Mucilaginibacter gracilis: one gene and its partner. The protein of the gene in region 2 binds, or shares a complex with, the protein of the main gene of each other region. Links are inferred from orthologs where the notes say so. Each region holds a gene or a part of one and is shown on either strand. Other genes may lie near its edges. The genes, in order: dnaN and dinB.

The links.
Region 1: the proteins of dinB (region 2) and dnaN are in contact, whole or in part, in a solved structure (PDB 1OK7), measured with the Escherichia coli proteins. The link is inferred for Mucilaginibacter gracilis from one-to-one orthologs.

What each region holds. Positions count from the first base shown.
Region 1 is NZ_RBKU01000001.1:6,053,980-6,062,451, forward strand. What follows is about bases 2,388-5,342. They hold dnaN (DNA polymerase III subunit beta), read left to right. Parts: upstream 2,388-3,280; coding sequence 3,281-4,405; downstream 4,406-5,342. Other genes in these bases: gldG (gliding motility-associated ABC transporter substrate-binding protein GldG), read left to right, coding at 2,388-3,244; BDD43_RS26970 (hypothetical protein), read left to right, coding at 4,470-4,811; BDD43_RS26975 (thioredoxin family protein), read right to left, coding at 4,846-5,295. Also shown: BDD43_RS26945 (ATP-binding cassette domain-containing protein), read left to right, coding at 1-152; BDD43_RS26950 (DUF3575 domain-containing protein), read left to right, coding at 198-719; gliding motility-associated ABC transporter permease subunit GldF, read left to right, coding at 837-1,559; more of gldG, read left to right, coding at 1,553-2,387; BDD43_RS29795 (DUF6600 domain-containing protein), read right to left, coding at 5,392-7,110; BDD43_RS26990 (isopenicillin N synthase family dioxygenase), read left to right, coding at 7,311-8,273. UniProt on the Escherichia coli protein: Confers DNA tethering and processivity to DNA polymerases and other proteins. Acts as a clamp, forming a ring around DNA (a reaction catalyzed by the clamp-loading complex) which diffuses in an ATP-independent manner freely and bidirectionally along dsDNA.
Region 2 is NZ_RBKU01000001.1:3,307,257-3,315,651, forward strand. Bases 5,518-8,395 are described here. They hold dinB (DNA polymerase IV), read right to left. Parts: upstream 7,571-8,395; coding sequence 6,464-7,570; downstream 5,518-6,463. Other genes in these bases: BDD43_RS14345 (ABC transporter permease), read left to right, coding at 5,518-6,454; BDD43_RS14355 (aldo/keto reductase), read right to left, coding at 7,969-8,395. In the rest of the region: BDD43_RS30985 (Sec-independent protein translocase subunit TatA/TatB), read left to right, coding at 53-364; BDD43_RS14330 (glycosyltransferase family 117 protein), read left to right, coding at 415-3,456; BDD43_RS14335 (aldo/keto reductase), read right to left, coding at 3,537-4,391; BDD43_RS14340 (glycine zipper domain-containing protein), read left to right, coding at 4,669-5,028; more of BDD43_RS14345, read left to right, coding at 5,204-5,517. UniProt on the Escherichia coli protein: Poorly processive, error-prone DNA polymerase involved in translesion repair and untargeted mutagenesis. Copies undamaged DNA at stalled replication forks, which arise in vivo from mismatched or misaligned primer ends.

The DNA of each region.
Region 1 (8,472 bases), 2.7 Mb from region 2 along the record:
AGGTTGAAGCTGTTTGCGATAATGTAATCATCATTAACAAGGGCCAAATTGTAGCTAACAGCAGCCTTACTAATCTTCGCGAAAAGCACGGCAACAATTCACTCGAAAATATTTTTATTGAACTTACCAACCTTGTTCCGGCAAGCGCTTAATAATATTTTGTGATTTTAAGCGTATTTGTGCTACATATTTAAACCATGAAAAAATTTTTATTCGTCTGCATAGCCCTGTTTGTTTTCAAATCCGCTAACGCGCAATATCGCGGCCAAACCGACAACAAAAATATTTTTTTAAGCCTCGGGGCAGAGATAGGCATACCCTCTAACACGCCATACAATTTAACCTACGGTGCAGCCGCACAGGCAGAAATAAAATTAATGCCGCAGTTAGGCTTAACCTTTAGCGGCCAATACACGGCGTATAACTATAAAAGTTCGTTGTTGGCTAATTCGGATGCGGAGAAGCATCCGTCGTTTATACCTTTAAAGGCCGGTTTAAAGTATTATACTTCGCCAAATTTTTATTTCGGCGGCGAATTAGGTTCTACCGTTCAAAGCAATAACGGCACGGGCAATATGTTTGTATACGCTTTAGGTTTTGGGTTTGATGTACCCTTAGACAAACATAGCGACATTGAAATTGGATTTGCCTACCAAAACTACTCCGCAAGCCAGTACCAAACCACGGGGATGAGAGTAGCCTACCGCGTTGGCTGGTAATTTTGTCCGTTTAGTTATTGGGTATGCAGTATATTTTGTTATTTCGTCAAAAAAAAACGCAAAACAGTAAAATCAATACAATAACCAACAACGCTACAACTAATAACCAAACAACAAGTGCTAACTATCCTCAAAAAAGAGATCACCACTTATTTAAGCTCAATGGTAGCCTATGTTACCATAGGTGTTTTTTTGCTGGTATTGGGCCTGTTCCTTTGGGTGTTCCCCGAATCGAGCATTTTAGAATACGGATATGCAGGTTTAGATAGCTTATTTAGTACAGCACCTTACCTGTTTATGTTTTTAATACCGGCCATCACCATGCGTTCCCTCGCCGAAGAGCGTAAAGAAGGCACTTTAGAAATATTAGCAACCCGCCCCCTAACCGATTGGCAAATAGTTTGGGGCAAATACCTGGCCTGCCTGCTGCTGGTTTTGTTTGCATTATTACCAACCCTGGTTTATTATTATTCGGTTTATAACCTGGGTACGCCACAGGGCAATATTGATACGGGCGCGGTAATTGGCTCGTACATTGGTTTGTTTTTGTTGGGCGCAGCCTTTGTTGCCATTGGTTTATTTGCATCATCTGTAACGGGCAATCAAATTATTGCCTTTACCATTGCTGTTTTTTTATGCTTTATTGCCTTTAGCGGGTTAGATTCGCTGAGTACTTTGCTATCGCTGCAAAACTTAGGCTTGCAAAATTTCGGTATTAATCAGCATTACCAATCTATTAGTCGCGGTGTGTTAGATACGCGCGATCTGGTTTATTTCCTCAGTTTTATTGCACTCTTCCTCATCATCACCAAAACCATTACAGGAGGCCGAAAATGGTAAGCAGCAATAAAAAACGTGATTTAACACAGGTAGCCATTTGCCTTGTAGTGATATTGTTGATTAACTATGTTTCGGGCGCGTTTTTTACCCGTTTTGATTTTACTAAGGAGAAACGCTACACCCTAAGCACCATCAGCAAAAATATAATGGATAGCTTGCCCAAAGTGGTTAAGGTAACGGTTTATCTGCAAAGTGGCGATCTGCCATCGGGCTTTAAGCGGCTGCAAAGTGCCACGCGCGATATGCTTACAGATATGCAGGCTTACTCCAGCCGAAAACTGCAATTTGAGTTTATTGATCTCCTTGCCGGGATGAACGCCGAGCAGCAACAACAGGCTATTCACGACTTGCGGGTTAAAGGTATAGAGCCAACCAACCTCAGCGTTAAAAACGATAATGGCCTAACACAGAAAATTATTTTCCCATCGGCCATCGTATCTGCCGATGATAAACAAATACCGGTGCAGCTATTGCAAACCCGCAACGGCATATCGTACGACGATCAGCTCAACAACTCCATCCAAAACCTGGAATACGATTTTGCGTCGGCCATAAAAAAAGCAGTTGCCGATGGCAAGCCCGAAATTGGTTTTACCGAAGGCCACCACGAATTAACCGACCTGCAACTGAACGATGCGCTCAGATCATTAGCCGATGGTTTTACTGTTGGCAGGGTTAACCTCAAAACCATATCATTTGCCAGTTTGCTAAAAATAAAGCTGCTGGTTATCCCAAAACCCGATAAAGCTTTTACCGAAGACGAAAAATATAAAATAGACCAATACTTAATGCGCGGCGGCAAAATACTTTGGTGTATTGACCAGGTTAGTGCCGAGCTGGATAGCCTGCGCCACCACGAGGGCAGCCAACTGGCCTTTAACAAAACGCTAAACCTCGACGATCAATTGTTCCGTTACGGCATCCGCATCAATTACGATATGGTGTTGGATATGAACTGCGCCCAAATACCCGTTAATACCGGCAGCATAGCCGGGCAGGGCCAAATGCAACTTGTACCCTGGTTGTTTTACCCCATATTTGTACCTACATCCAAACATCCGCTGGTTAAAAACCTGGATGGTATCCGCAGCGAATTTGCCAGTACCCTTGATACTCTCGCCTTTAAGGGCGCTAAAAAAACGGTGTTGCTGTCCTCGTCTCCATTCAATAAAAAACTAACGTCGCCGCATGTGGTATCGCTACAAATGATAGAAGAAGTGCCCAAACCGCAGGATTTTCAAAGCCCACCCAAACCTGTTGCTGTTTTATTAGAGGGAACATTTATTTCCAATTTCCGTTTCAGGCCCGTGCCCGATAGCATTCACGAGCAAATACCTCAGCTACAGCAAAGCAAACCCACTAAAATGATTGTGATTAGCGATGGCGACATATTTAAAAACCAAATAGCCAGCGATGGGTTGCCCTTTCAGTTGGGGTTTGATCGGTATACCCAACAATCATACGGTAACAAAAACCTGCTACTCAACATTGTTGATTACATGACCGATGAATCGGGATTGATTGAACTCCGTACCAAAGAAATACAACTCCGCCTGCTCGACAAGCCCCGCGTGCGCGGCGAAAAATTGAAATGGCAGCTTATAAATAACATTTTACCCATTGCATTGGTATTAATATTTGCTATTTTTCAACATTATAACCGCAAGCGAAAGTATGCGCACTAATTTTTCTATTTTTGATAGATAATACTGAACAGAATTATGAGATTTATTGTTTCGACATCAACATTGCTTAAACAATTACAGGCCGTTAGCGGTGCTTTAAGCAGCAGTACTGTATTACCCATATTAGAGAACTTTTTATTTGAAATAAAGGAAGGTAATCTAACCATTTCGGCTACCGATTTACAAACCAGCATGACTACCTCTTTAACCGTTGAGGCTAAAGAGAATGGCCGTGTAGCCATCCCATCGCGCATTTTGCTTGATACTTTAAAATCACTGCCCGAGCAGCCAATTGCATTTTCGGTTGATGATAAAACCTTTGCAATAGAAATTAATGCCGGCGATGGCAAATACAAACTAAGCGGCGAAAACGGCGACGATTTCCCTAAAATACCTGTGGTTGAAAACGCCTCATCGGTAAACCTGGCGGCTTCTGTGTTAGCCGAAGCCATTAACAAAACCATATTTGCTGTGAGTAACGATGAGTTGCGCCCCGCCATGACAGGTGTTTTTTGCCAGTTAACTACCGACTCGTTAACCTTTGTTGCTACCGATGCACATAAACTGGTTAGGTACCGCCGCAAAGATGCCAAGGCTGCAAGCACAGCATCGTTCATTTTACCCAAAAAAGCTTTAAACCTGCTTAAATCCTCACTCCCGTCGGAAGATGTGAATGTGGCTGTTGAATACAATTCAACCAGTGCATTTTTTAAGTTTGGTAACATTAACCTGGTTTGCCGTTTAATTGACGAGCGTTACCCGGATTACGAAGCCGTTATTCCGCAGGTTAACCCTAACAAATTATTGATAGACAGACAAGCATTTTTAGGTTCGTTGAGCCGTGTTGCTATTTATGCCAATAAAACCACCCACCAGGTACGTTTAAAAATTAGCGGCAGCGAGTTACACATCTCGTCGGAAGATATTGATTTTGCTAACGAGGCCCACGAACGCCTAAGCTGCCAATACGAAGGCGACGATATGGAAATAGGCTTTAACGCCCGCTTTTTAATAGAGATGCTAAAAAACCTTAGCGGCGAAGAAGTATCTTTAGAAATGTCGACCCCAAACCGTGCAGGCTTATTACTACCACAAGGCGGCGATAAAAACGAAGATGTATTGATGCTGGTTATGCCGGTAATGCTGAATAGCTACGCGTAAAGACTTAAGTTAAATAATAAACAAAAATAGCGATGCGGTATGAAACCGATCGCTATTTTTGTTTATGGCTATTATTAAAAGCGTTTTATCGGAAAAATTTAAAATCCCACATTTGGTTTATCTAAGTGGCTTCCGATTGAAAAATCGAGATTTAGAAATCGACCTGGTGGTTTCCCCTAACAAAGATGGCTCCGTTCAAACCAACTGTGAAAGCACATTGCTATTCACTTCTATTTGTAATTTAAGTTTTAAGTTTGCGGGCGATGAATTAACGCAAATTTCCGGATTCGATATTTTAGACTTATCTAACGATGGTTTGGAAAATATAAATTACAAAATACTTGACTACAAGGACGGCAAAATTAATTTCTATTGCAAGGATGTAAAAAGTATTCCCAACATATAATTTACTACCTTATACATTTCCTCAATAATGATAATTACAACTTTTTAGCCAACGCCTGCTGCGCAAACTTTAAAAGCTCATCGGGTTGTATAAACCCAACTGTACCCAAAACAGGTTTGCCTTTAGGGCTAAAAATAATTAATGTAGGGTAAGCTTCCATTTGCCATTCGCGGGCAAGTTGCGGGCCCATACCCTTTTCCATATCTATAGAAACATTAATAAAATTTTTGTTGTAAAAGGCAGCCACACGGCTATCGGTAAACGTTTTAGCTTTTAGCATCTTACATGGGCCGCACCAGGTGGCGTAAGCATCAACAAAAATATATTTGTTTTGGGCAGCGCCTTGTTTTAAGGCTTCTTTCCAGGCATCTTCAATAAATATAATCTGGGTAACCGGCTTAGCACCTTTATTCTGAGCAAACACTACAGCCGAAACCATGGTTAAAGCCAGCAACACCGGCAAAAATTTCAATTTATATTTCATTAGTTTATATAGCATGTTAACGAAGATAATAACAAAATGATATAACTATTATTCAATTAAAAAAGCTTCCCGGTTAACAGGAAGCTTTTTAATTGTTTATTGCACCGGTGGTGCTTCTTTCTTTTGCTCAACAGGTTTTGGCTGAGGCTGTTGCGGCCTTTGTTGTTGAGTACGCTGCTGCTGCGGCCGTTGTTGGGGCTGTTGTTGTGGCTGCTGTTGCGGCCTTTGCTGTTGTTGCTGGGGCTGCGCTTGCGGTTGTTGTTGCGGCCTTTGTTGCTGTTGTTGGGGCTGCGCTTGCGGCTGTTGTTGCGGCTGGGCCTGTTGTTGTTGCTGCCTTTGTTGCATTTGCTGCTGGCGCTGCTGCATCATTTGCTGGTTGCGCTGTATAGCCTGCTGGCGAGCCTCATCTTGCTGTTGCTGGCGTTGCTGCTGCGCCTGCTGATCTTGTTGTGGCTGTGCTTGCTGCTGTGGCTGCGCTTGCTGTTGCTGTTGCTGAGGCTGTGCCGTAGGTTGTGTTTGATTAGGCGCAGCCTGATTTTGTGTTGGCCTGTTACGATTGCGGTTAAACCGGCCATTATCTGGATTAACAGGTGCCGCATTTGGAACGCTTTGCGGGCTTGGGTTAACTGCTGGCGTTTGGTTATTAGGTACAGTAGTTGGCGCAGCCTGGTTACCCTGATTAGGCTGATTATCGCGGTTACGGTTACCCCTGTTAAAGCTATTATTACCGTTACCACCATTGTTGTTGGTATTTGGCGTAACAGCATTATTGGTTGCTGGGGGTGTTGCATTTGTATTAGGCTGGTTACCCCTGTTACGGTTAAAACCACCACTACCATTAGGCGCATTATTACCACCATTTGTTGGGGCATTAGGTGCAGGCCTGTTAACACGCACTACGTTACTATTTTGCGCCTCGGGGTTGCGCGCTGTTTGTGCAAGCCTCGATGCATTATCGTGGTGAATAGTTGCACCGTTGCCGCGGTTTGCAATGCCCTCGTTAGGGTGCTGGTTGCGGTAGCCGTTGGCATCAACCACTGTGGCTGGCCTTGGCCTATCAAAATTATTGTTACCGCGTACTATAGTTGGGCGGTAAACATTAATAACATTGTTTTGCACTATAGTAGTACCAGGCCTGCTGGCATTATTTACCCGGTAAACCTGCACGCGGTTGTGGCTATAGCGTTCAATATCGTCTTGGCGGGGGCCGGCAATAAAGCGCCTGTTATTGTTAACATACACGTTATTAATAATGGTTGTGCGGCTTATAATAAATGTATTGCGTGTACGCGGAACATAGTAATTATAAATAAACGGACTATTAATGTAGGCACGCGGAGCGCAAACCCAATAATCATCGGGGATGCTGTAATCGTTGCCAAACGATAAATCAACGCTTATGCGGGGGCCAAGCGGTGCCCAGGCATAATACCTGCCGCCGGTGCGCCAGCTAACCCATGCTGGTCCCCATTCATTTCCGGGTATCCATTCCCATCCATAGTAATCGTCAAAGCGCCACCTTCCGTAATGAAACGGAGCCCAGCCCCACTCATAGTCGGATACCCAGGTATTACCATATTCCGTCATTACCCAGTGTCCTTGTGTTGCATAGGGTTGAAAACCCTCTTCGGCATCTGGTACCCAAACGTCTCCATAATCAGGGTCGTCTACCCAGGTGCCATATGGCGATAATTCATCGTAAAATGTTTGGAACGATACACTTACACCGGGCTGCGCCAGTGTTTTTTGTGGTTTAGCCATCAATAGTAAAAATGCTGCTAAACCTATCGTTATTAATTTATTTATAGTTCTCATGATTTCTGTTTAATTTAGAATCTGATGTTTTGACATTAAAAACAAGGTAACGTTTATTTTTGTAATAAGTTTATATCGCAAATTTTAATAATACATTTTTGCAGATTTTGCAGAAAACAACCTATTAAAAAATTTATTTGAATAAATAGTGCATCTTAACCAATGATTTAAATATTTTTACATTTTAGAAAAGTTTTTTTATGAGCAAAGTAAATATTCCGCGCCTGGACCTTGATACTTATGTAAATGGTACAGCCCAACAACGCAAACAATTTTCGGACGATATTGGTAAGGCCTTCAACGAAACAGGCTTTGTTACCATTACAAACCACGGCCTAAGCAAACAATTAATTAACGACCTATATGCCCAGGTTAAAGAACTTTTTAGCTTACCCGAGCCGGTAAAGCTTAATTACGAAAAAGTTGAGCTTGCCGGTCAGCGTGGTTATACCAGCAAAGGTAAAGAAACTGCCAAAGGTTTTAAAGTGCCAGATTTAAAAGAATTTTGGCAAATTGGCCAAACCGTTACCGACGATGATCCCGTTAAGGATGAATATCCCGAAAACCTACAGGTTACCGAGTTACCTACCTTTAATGCAACCACGCTCGAAGTTTATAAAAAACTGGAGGCAGCCGGTAGCCAGGTATTAAAAGCAATATCGGTGTATCTGGAGTTACCCGAAGATTATTTTGACGAAAAGATACACAACGGCAACTCCATATTAAGGTGCCTGCACTACTTCCCAATACTTGATCCTGATGCTTTACCGCCCGATGCTGTACGCGCAGGTGCACATGAGGATATTAACCTGATTACTTTGCTAATTGGTGCAAGTGCCGATGGCCTTGAAGTATTAACACGCGATGGCGATTGGTTTGCCATTAAGGCCGAAGGCGAAGATGTGGTTGTTAACGTTGGCGATATGCTGCAACGCTTAACCAACGGCAAGCTAAAATCAACCACGCACCGCGTTGTTAACCCTCCGCGCGAGTTGATGGGTAACTCACGTTATTCTGTTCCGTTCTTTTTGCACCCACGATCAGAAATGGACTTAACATCGCTGCCGTCGACCATTGATGCCGAGCACCCTAAGTTATTTAGCGACATTACTGCTGGCGAGTACCTGGATGAACGCTTGCGGGAAATAGGATTGAAGAAATAGTTTAGTAAATATGCAAATGAGTAAATGTGCAGGTGTGCAAATGATTAGGTAAAGATTTGTCAACTTTTAAAAAGTTGACAAATCTAAAGTAATTCATAAAAAATCATTTACTCATCTGCACATTCGCACACCTGCACATTAACAACTCATTCGCACATTGTTAAAACAATTGCAGGGCTTGTTGCTTTATCCTCATATC
Region 2 (8,395 bases):
CGGTTTAGTCGATATAAGTTTATTGTTATTAATTGTTTTTAAATTTACTGATATGTTAAGTTCAACATTATTATTTTTAAGCCCAGGCGATATTACACTAATACTGGTAGCAGCCCTGGTTTTATTTGGCGGGAAAAAATTACCTGAGCTGGCCCGTGGTCTTGGTCAGGGTATTAAAGAATTTAAAGATGCTACCGATGGCAGCAAGTCCGATCCGCAAAGCAGCGTAAACCAGGCTCCGCCGGTTTATCAGGCCCCGCCTGCTGCACCACCAGTGCAACAAGCACCGCCAGCCGGAGGTTTCAAGTCTGATTTGCCTGATTATACACCAGTAAATCAAACGCATCCGCCTGCACAACAATAATTATACTTATATAAACCTAAACATGATATTTTTTATTTCCTGAAAAAGCTATGCAATACAACAGACTAAATAATCTATTGGGCTGGCTTTGCTTTGTCATAGCGGCAGTTACTTACACTTTAACTTTAGAACCATCAGTAAGCTTTTGGGATTGCGGCGAATTTATTTCGTGCGCTTACCGTTTACAGGTTTCGCACCAACCCGGCTACCCGTTATTTGCCATGATAGAAAAAGCGTTCTCGCTGCTATCGTTGGGTAATAAAGCTAAAGTGCCTTTTTATACCAACTTTGGTACCGCCATGACCAGCTCTGCTACGGTTATGTTTCTGTTTTGGACCATCACTGCATTAGCTAAACGCTTAACTGCAAAAACTAACGATGTTGCCGCCGGCCCACGTACCATATTAATTATGGGTGCAGGTTTGGTTGGCGCACTGGCGTTTGCTTTTTCGGATACTTTTTGGTTTTCGGCTGTTGAAACTATTGTGTGGTCAACCTCAACACTTTGCACAGCAGTTGTTTTTTGGGGGATATTAAAATGGGATGCCCACTCTGATGAGCCCGGCGCCGATAGGTGGATAGTGTTTATTGCTTATGTAATGGGCTTATCAATAGGTATCCACTTGTTAAACTTAGTTACCATTCCGGCCATCGCCCTGGTTTATTTTTTACGCCGAGGTAAAGTTATTGATGGTAAAAACACCATCATAGCCATATTAGGCGGTGTTGGTATTTTGCTGTTTGTACAGTTTGGCATCATACAATATACTGTAAAGTTTGCAGCCTATTTCGACCTGTTTTTTGTAAATAGTCTTAAAATGGGTTTTGGCACAGGCGCCTTTGTTTTCTTTGTGATATTAATAGGCTCCATTGTATATGGTATTTTATACACCATCCGCAAAAACCTGCCACGTTACAATTTGGCATTTTTGTGTATTGCTTTTATTTATTTAGGCTATAGCTCGTTCGCTTATATTCCCATCCGCGCAACGGCCGATCCTAACTTAAACAATACCGATCCTAACAATGCTTTTTCGTTATTAAGTTATTTAAACCGCGATCAGTATGGCGATAGGCCCCTGGTTTATGGCCAATACTTTGATTCGAAACAAAAAGACTTGACTGCCGAAGAGGCCGCCGATGTGCGCAATAGTGGGAGTATAGTTTATCGTAAAGGTGAAACCCAGTACGAGGTAGCAAACCATAAATATTCTATCCCTTACGAGCGTAACACCATTATGCCCCGTATTTACGACCAGGAGAGTGATCACCCTCAGTTTTATAAAGACTGGCTGCACATAGCCGATGGGCAAACTGCCAACTTTGCAGATAACGTTAAGTTTATGTTTAGCTGGCAAATTTATCAAATGTACATCAGGTACTTTTTATGGAACTATGTTGGGCGCTATAACGACATAGACGGACAAAGCAATATTTCCGGAATTGATGGTAACTGGACCACCGGATTTTTTGATAACAGTAAAAACCTGCCCAAATCTGTACTCGAAAGTAAATCATATACCCCGCTTTATGGCTTGCCGCTTATTATAGGCTTGCTGGGTGCAGCTTACCACATTGGCCGCAACAGGCGCTATGCGTTGGTGGTTGCATTGCTGTTCTTTTTTACCGGACTGGCAATTATTTTATACGTTAACCAACCACCATTACAACCTCGCGAACGAGATTACTCTTACGTAAGTTCGTTTTACGCTTTTGCCATTTGGATAGGACTGGGTGTTATTGCCCTTGCCGATTTGATACGTAAAGCGGTTAAAAATCCTCAAATATCCGGTTTAATAGCTACTGGTGTGTGCTTACTTGCTGCCCCTGTTTTAATGGCGAGCAAAGAGTGGAAAGGCCACGATAGATCGACCAAGTGGACACCGCACGATATGGCTTACAACTATTTGAACAGTTGTGCCCCTAATGCTATTTTGTTTACCTACGGCGATAACGATACTTATTCGTTATGGTACGACCAGGAAGTTGAAGGCATACGTCCGGATGTGCGTATAGTTAACCTAAGCTTATTGGGTACCGATTGGTATATACGTGGTATGAAACATAAGATGAATGAATCGGAGCCGCTACCTATTACCATGCCGAACGAAAAGTTTGAATTGGGTGTGCGCGATGTAATTTATTATGATGATAAAAAGATACCTGGTTCGGTTGAGTTAAAAGATGTTTTTGATTTTATAACATCCGACGACCCGAACGCTAAAGTTGAATACCAAAGCGGCGAAACCTTGAATTATTTGCCTACAAAAAACTTCAAGATTACCGTTAATGCTGCTGATGTTATTAAAAACAATGTAGTGCCGGCTGCCCAGCAAGATAAAATAGCACCGGTTATGGAGTGGAAGTATACCTCAAACTATGTTACCAAGGATAACCTGGCTATGCTTGATATTTTAGCACATAATAACTGGAAGCGCCCTGTTTATTTTGCCGTAACCGTAGGCAGCGAAAACCTGATAGGTTTACAGCCATACTTGTACAAAGAAGGTTTTGCTTATCACCTGATGCCTTTAAAAGTTGATAGCGCAGCAAAAGATCAGGATAAAACTAACACTTTGGTGATGTATAATAACGTGATGAACAAGCTTAAATGGGGTAACATGAAAAATGCCCGTTTTCTGGATCATGAATCAACCAATATGTTTTATCCGGTTATATTATCCATGTTTATCAACCTTTCGCAAAATTTAATGGCCGAAGGTCATGCCGATCTGGCATCTAACTTGGTCCATAAATATCTTGATGTAATGCCCGATATTTATCCCGACATTACCATAGCCCTGCGTAAAAATTATTTGGCCCAAACTTTATACGATGTGCATGATGCACCCTCAGCCAATAAAATGATGGCAAGCATTGATGCTTACGTAACCGACCAATTAAATTACGATTACTATGTATTGGAAAATAACAAAAGCGGCTTAAATGTACAGGAAATACAATATGGAGTGCATTTACTAGAGTCGATGGCGTCAGTTACCAAGCAATACCATCAAACAGAGTTAAGCAGTAAGTATGAAGCTCAATGGCGAGATTACCGCGCTAAATTTGCCGGCGTAATAGGGCAATAATACAGTTTGAAATATATTAAATAGGCCGTCTCACTTCACTGTGAGACGGCCTATTTTTTTTGAAATGATTAACAGGTAAATTATCCTGCTATTTTATCCAGCTCATCTAAATCTGTAACCGAAAGTATAAGCTCGCCAGCCTTCATATTGTCTTCCAAATGGGCTACGCTTGATGTGCCCGGTATCAGCAAAATATTTGGTGCGTGTTGTAAAAGCCAGTTTAATGCTACCTGGTGAGTGGTGGCATTATGCCTGTCGGCAACTTTTTGTATGGCCTCAAGGCCTTTAACATTACCTGCATTTAGCGGGAACCAGGGTATAAAGGCTATATCGTTATCTTTACAATACTGCAACTCGGTTTCCCATTTGCGGTTATCAACGCTATACATGTTTTGTACCGATACCACTTTAAAAAACTCCTGGGCCAGCTTAATATCGGCAATGTGCACTTCGGATAGGCCAATATGCTTAATTTTACCTTCTTCCTGTGCTTTTTGCAAAAAGGCAAAAGTTTCCTCCGCCGGTACTTCGGGGTCTATCCTATGAAGCTGATAGAGGTCTATCCGTTCAACGTTAAGGCGTTTTAAACTACCTTCTAAAGCTTCTTTTAAATGTTCGGGTTTGCCGTTAATGGGCCATTCGTTGGGGCCGGTACGTTCTAAACCGCCTTTTGTGGCAATAACAAGGCCTGGTGTATAAGGTTGCAAAGCTTCGGCAATCAATTCTTCCGAAATATATGGGCCATAGCTATCGGCAGTATCAATAAAGTTTACGCCAAGTTCAACGGCACGTTTTAATACGCGTATTGCTTCGGCCTTGTCTTTGGGTGGCCCCCATATGCCTTCGCCAGTAATGCGCATGGCACCGTAACCCAATCGGTTAACTATAAGGTCGTTACCGATGGCGAATGTTTTTTTGAAAGTTGTAGTACTCATATTAAAATGAATTATTTTGCTTGTTTAACATTAAAGATTGGCAAATTGTTCGTCATTAACATGTATAAAATGTCATTTTGGTTTATCTGTTCATATCAATACAATTGAACTATTTTATATACACTATAGGTTATCGGTATTTAATTTTGAGTTAATTTTAAATGCTTATACCTATACTTTAGCCTTATCACACCGTGTTTTAATACATGGCAGGTGTTTTGCATAGGTATGTATACCGGCAGTTTAATGGCCGGTATATAATAAACTTATAGCAATTATGAAAAAGTACATCACATCAATAGCTCTATCGCTTTCGTTTTTGATAGCGGGTAGCACCCTTGTAAATGCACAAACTACAACACACCGTAAAATGAGCAACCGTGCAAAAGGTGCCATTATTGGAGGTGCAGGGGGTGCCGTAGTTGGCGGCTTAATAGGCCACAATGTAGGCGGCGCATTAATTGGTGCCGGGTTAGGTGCTGGTGGCGGTTATGTTATTGGCGATGCCAAAGACCGCTCTAACCTACGTAAAAGGCAAGCATATAGGCGTGCTCATCCCCGCCGTACTACCCGTGTTGTGTATGTTAAGCCGCGTTCAACCACTACAACTACTGTTACTAAAACAACTCATTATTAAAAATAACTTTATAAAAATAAAGAGAGCCTTTCCGATAATAGGAGAGGCTTTTTTTATGACCTTTTTTTGCGCTGTGAGGCCTATCCGCTCTCAATCGAAAATTAATTTTACCTGTTTAATAAATATTTTGTATTTGCTGTAACTCAATTGAATATCTGTTGTCTAAATTGGTAGTATGATATTCTTAAAGCTACTTCGCGAAAGTTTTCTTTTTGCCTTTGATGCGCTCAGGCAAAACAAATTGCGTACAGTATTATCGTTACTGGGCATTACCATTGGTATATTTACCATTATCACAGTTTTTTCGGCTGTTGATACGCTGCGCGATAACTTGCAGGCCAGCGTTAACAAGCTTGGTAGCAATAGTATATTTGTACAAAAGTGGCCCTGGTCGTTTGGGAACGATTATCCGTGGTGGAAATATATACAGCGCCCTGTACCCAAACTACGTGACTATAACGAATTACAAAAACGGGTGCAAACGGCACAAGGTATATCATACGAGATAACCCTAAGCAGCCGTACACTTAAATACATGAGTAATGTTGTTGATAATGTGGATGTAAACGTGGTATCGGCAGATTTTGATAAAACCTGGTCGCATGATTACCAGGATGGCCGCTACTTTACTGATGTGGAATCACGAACCGGCGCCCCGGTTGCATTAGTAGGGCACGATGTTGCCGAAGGTCTGTTTAACGATGTTGACGTTGCAATAGGTAAGCAAATTAAAGTTTTGGGCCGCTCGGTTACCATAGTTGGTGTGTACGCTAAAGAGGGTGAAGACATGCTTGGCGTATCGCCGGATAAACAAATAACTATCCCCATCAACTTTGCGCGGAATATAATAGATGTGCAAAATGAAAAATATAACCCACAAGTTACTGTACGTGGTAAAGAGGGTATAGCCAGCGCGGAAGTTGAAAGTGAATTGATGGGTGTAATGCGCTCGATACGCAGACTGAGCCCCGGCACCGATGATAATTTTGCACTCAATAAATCAACCATTTTATCAAATCAGTTAGATTCGTTATTTACCATTGTTAACTGGGCAGGTTGGGTAATTGGTATATTTTCGATATTGGTTGGTGGCTTTGGTATAGCCAACATTATGTTTGTTTCGGTTAAGGAGCGTACTAATATTATCGGTATCCAGATGTCGCTCGGCGCAAAAGGGTATTTTATTATGTTTCAGTTTTTGATAGAAGCTGTATTGCTTTGCCTTATGGGAGGAGCAATAGGTATATTTTTGGTGTACCTGCTTACTTTTGGTATAAAGGCCGTTTTTGATGTTAGAGTAGTACTTTATTTAAACAACATCATTTTAGGGGTTGGCATATCGGTTATTATTGGCATAATTTCGGGCATTGTGCCGGCTTATTTTGCCTCCCGGCTTGACCCGGTGGAAGCTATCCGGACAAATTAATTATTCCTGTTAAAATAATAGCAACTGCCCGGTATCTTTATCGGGCTTTTGCTTTATAGTTACCTCATTAAAATTAGATAACGAAATACCCAGCAACCTCACCCGCTGCCCCTCAGCAAAACTAACAGCCATTAATTGTTTAGCTGTTGCCGATATAATCTCCAAATCGCCCACCGGTGCAGGGAATGATTGATTACGTGTTATCTGTTTAAAATCACTGTATTTAACCTTTAACGTAATTGTTCGGCCCTTTAATTCGTACTTTTCCAGTCGGTTAGCTACAGTAACCGCAATTTTATCCAATTCGGCGTTCATCTCATCCAGTGTAGTTAAATCGTATGCAAAAGTATCTTCGGCACCCATCGATTTTGTTTCGCGGTGGGGTTGTACTTCGCGACTATCAACGCCGCGTACTATTTTGAAATAAAAACGACCCGCCTTGCCAAAATGCCGGTGCATTTCTTCTTCGGATAATTTTTTAAGGTCGGCACCGGTATGTAGGCCCATCTTTTTCATTTTTTGTGCCGTAACCTTACCTACACCAAAAAACTTCTCTACAGGCAACACTTCCATAAAACTTTCAACTCCCGATGGCCCAATAAATTTCAGGCCATCGGGCTTATTCATGTCTGATGCTATTTTTGCTACAAATTTATTGATGGATACACCGGCTGAGGCTGTTAAGTTCAGTTCGTTTTTTATGGCTTGTTTTATTTGTTGAGCAATTTCAATAGCCGAACCGATATTGAGCTTATCGGTGGTAACATCCAAATACGCTTCGTCCAGCGAAAGCGGTTCTATCAAATCGGTGTAGCGGCTAAATATTTCACGGATGTGTTGCGACACCTCTTTATAGGCCGCAAACCGTGGCCTCACAAATATAGCCTGCGGGCAAAGCTGAAGTGCCTGTTTAGATGGCATTGCCGACCGGACACCAAACTTACGGGCCTCATAACTTGCAGTAGCCACTACGCCGCCTCGCCCTTCGGGCAAACCACCTACTACAATAGGTTTGCCCCGGTAATCAGGATTGTCCCGTTGCTCAACCGAAGCATAAAAGGCATCCATATCAATATGGATAATTTTGCGGTGAGAGGTGTTTAATTGGGTCTCCATGAGCTCTTATACAAATATAAGAAGCTATTGGTAAATGAAGCAGGTCATCGCCAATCCCAGGGATTTTCAAATAGTACGGTTTGGTGTTACAGTTGGGATTAATATACTCAATCCAATGTAGTTTAGTTAAGTGATTTTAAAATGCACCATCGGTGCAAAAGGTCGGTAGTTAAGTAACAATTGCAAATTTGCATGCCGTAGGTATACTACTCAACCAGATTTTGTACCTACGTCACAATTTTTTATTTAATTCGTTTTGCTACCGACCTGTGACCGATGGAGGTCGCCTCTTAACTAAATGTGTTTTCAGCACCGCGAATGTTTACCTTCACGTTTTCCATCTGTGTGCGGTTGTCACTCCCGTAACGGCAATTAATAGGATGCTATTTGTACGTCAATCAATAATGCCCTCTTATTTCATGTTGTATTTCCTCATCATAAAGTTTTCTTAATTCCTGATGTGTTTCGGGAGAAAGGTTTTTCAGATCAGATGCCTCAACATTGGCATAAACCTGCGTTACACGGCTTGCACCGGGAATTACTGTGGTTACTTCCGGATGGTCCAATATCCAGCGGATGGCCCATTGCGGCATGCGGCTATCGGGCAGCATACCTTTTATTTTATTCGCCAGGCGTACTCCTTCTTTAAAATCAATTCCCGAAAATGTTTCACCGGCGTTAAAAGCTTCGCCATTGGCGTTAAAGTTACGATGGTCGTTTAAAGCAAAATGAGTTTTCTCTTCAAACTTGCCCGATAGTAAGCCGCTTGCCAGGGGCACGCGAACAATTATGGCTACATTTTTTTCTTTAGCCTTGGCAAAAACC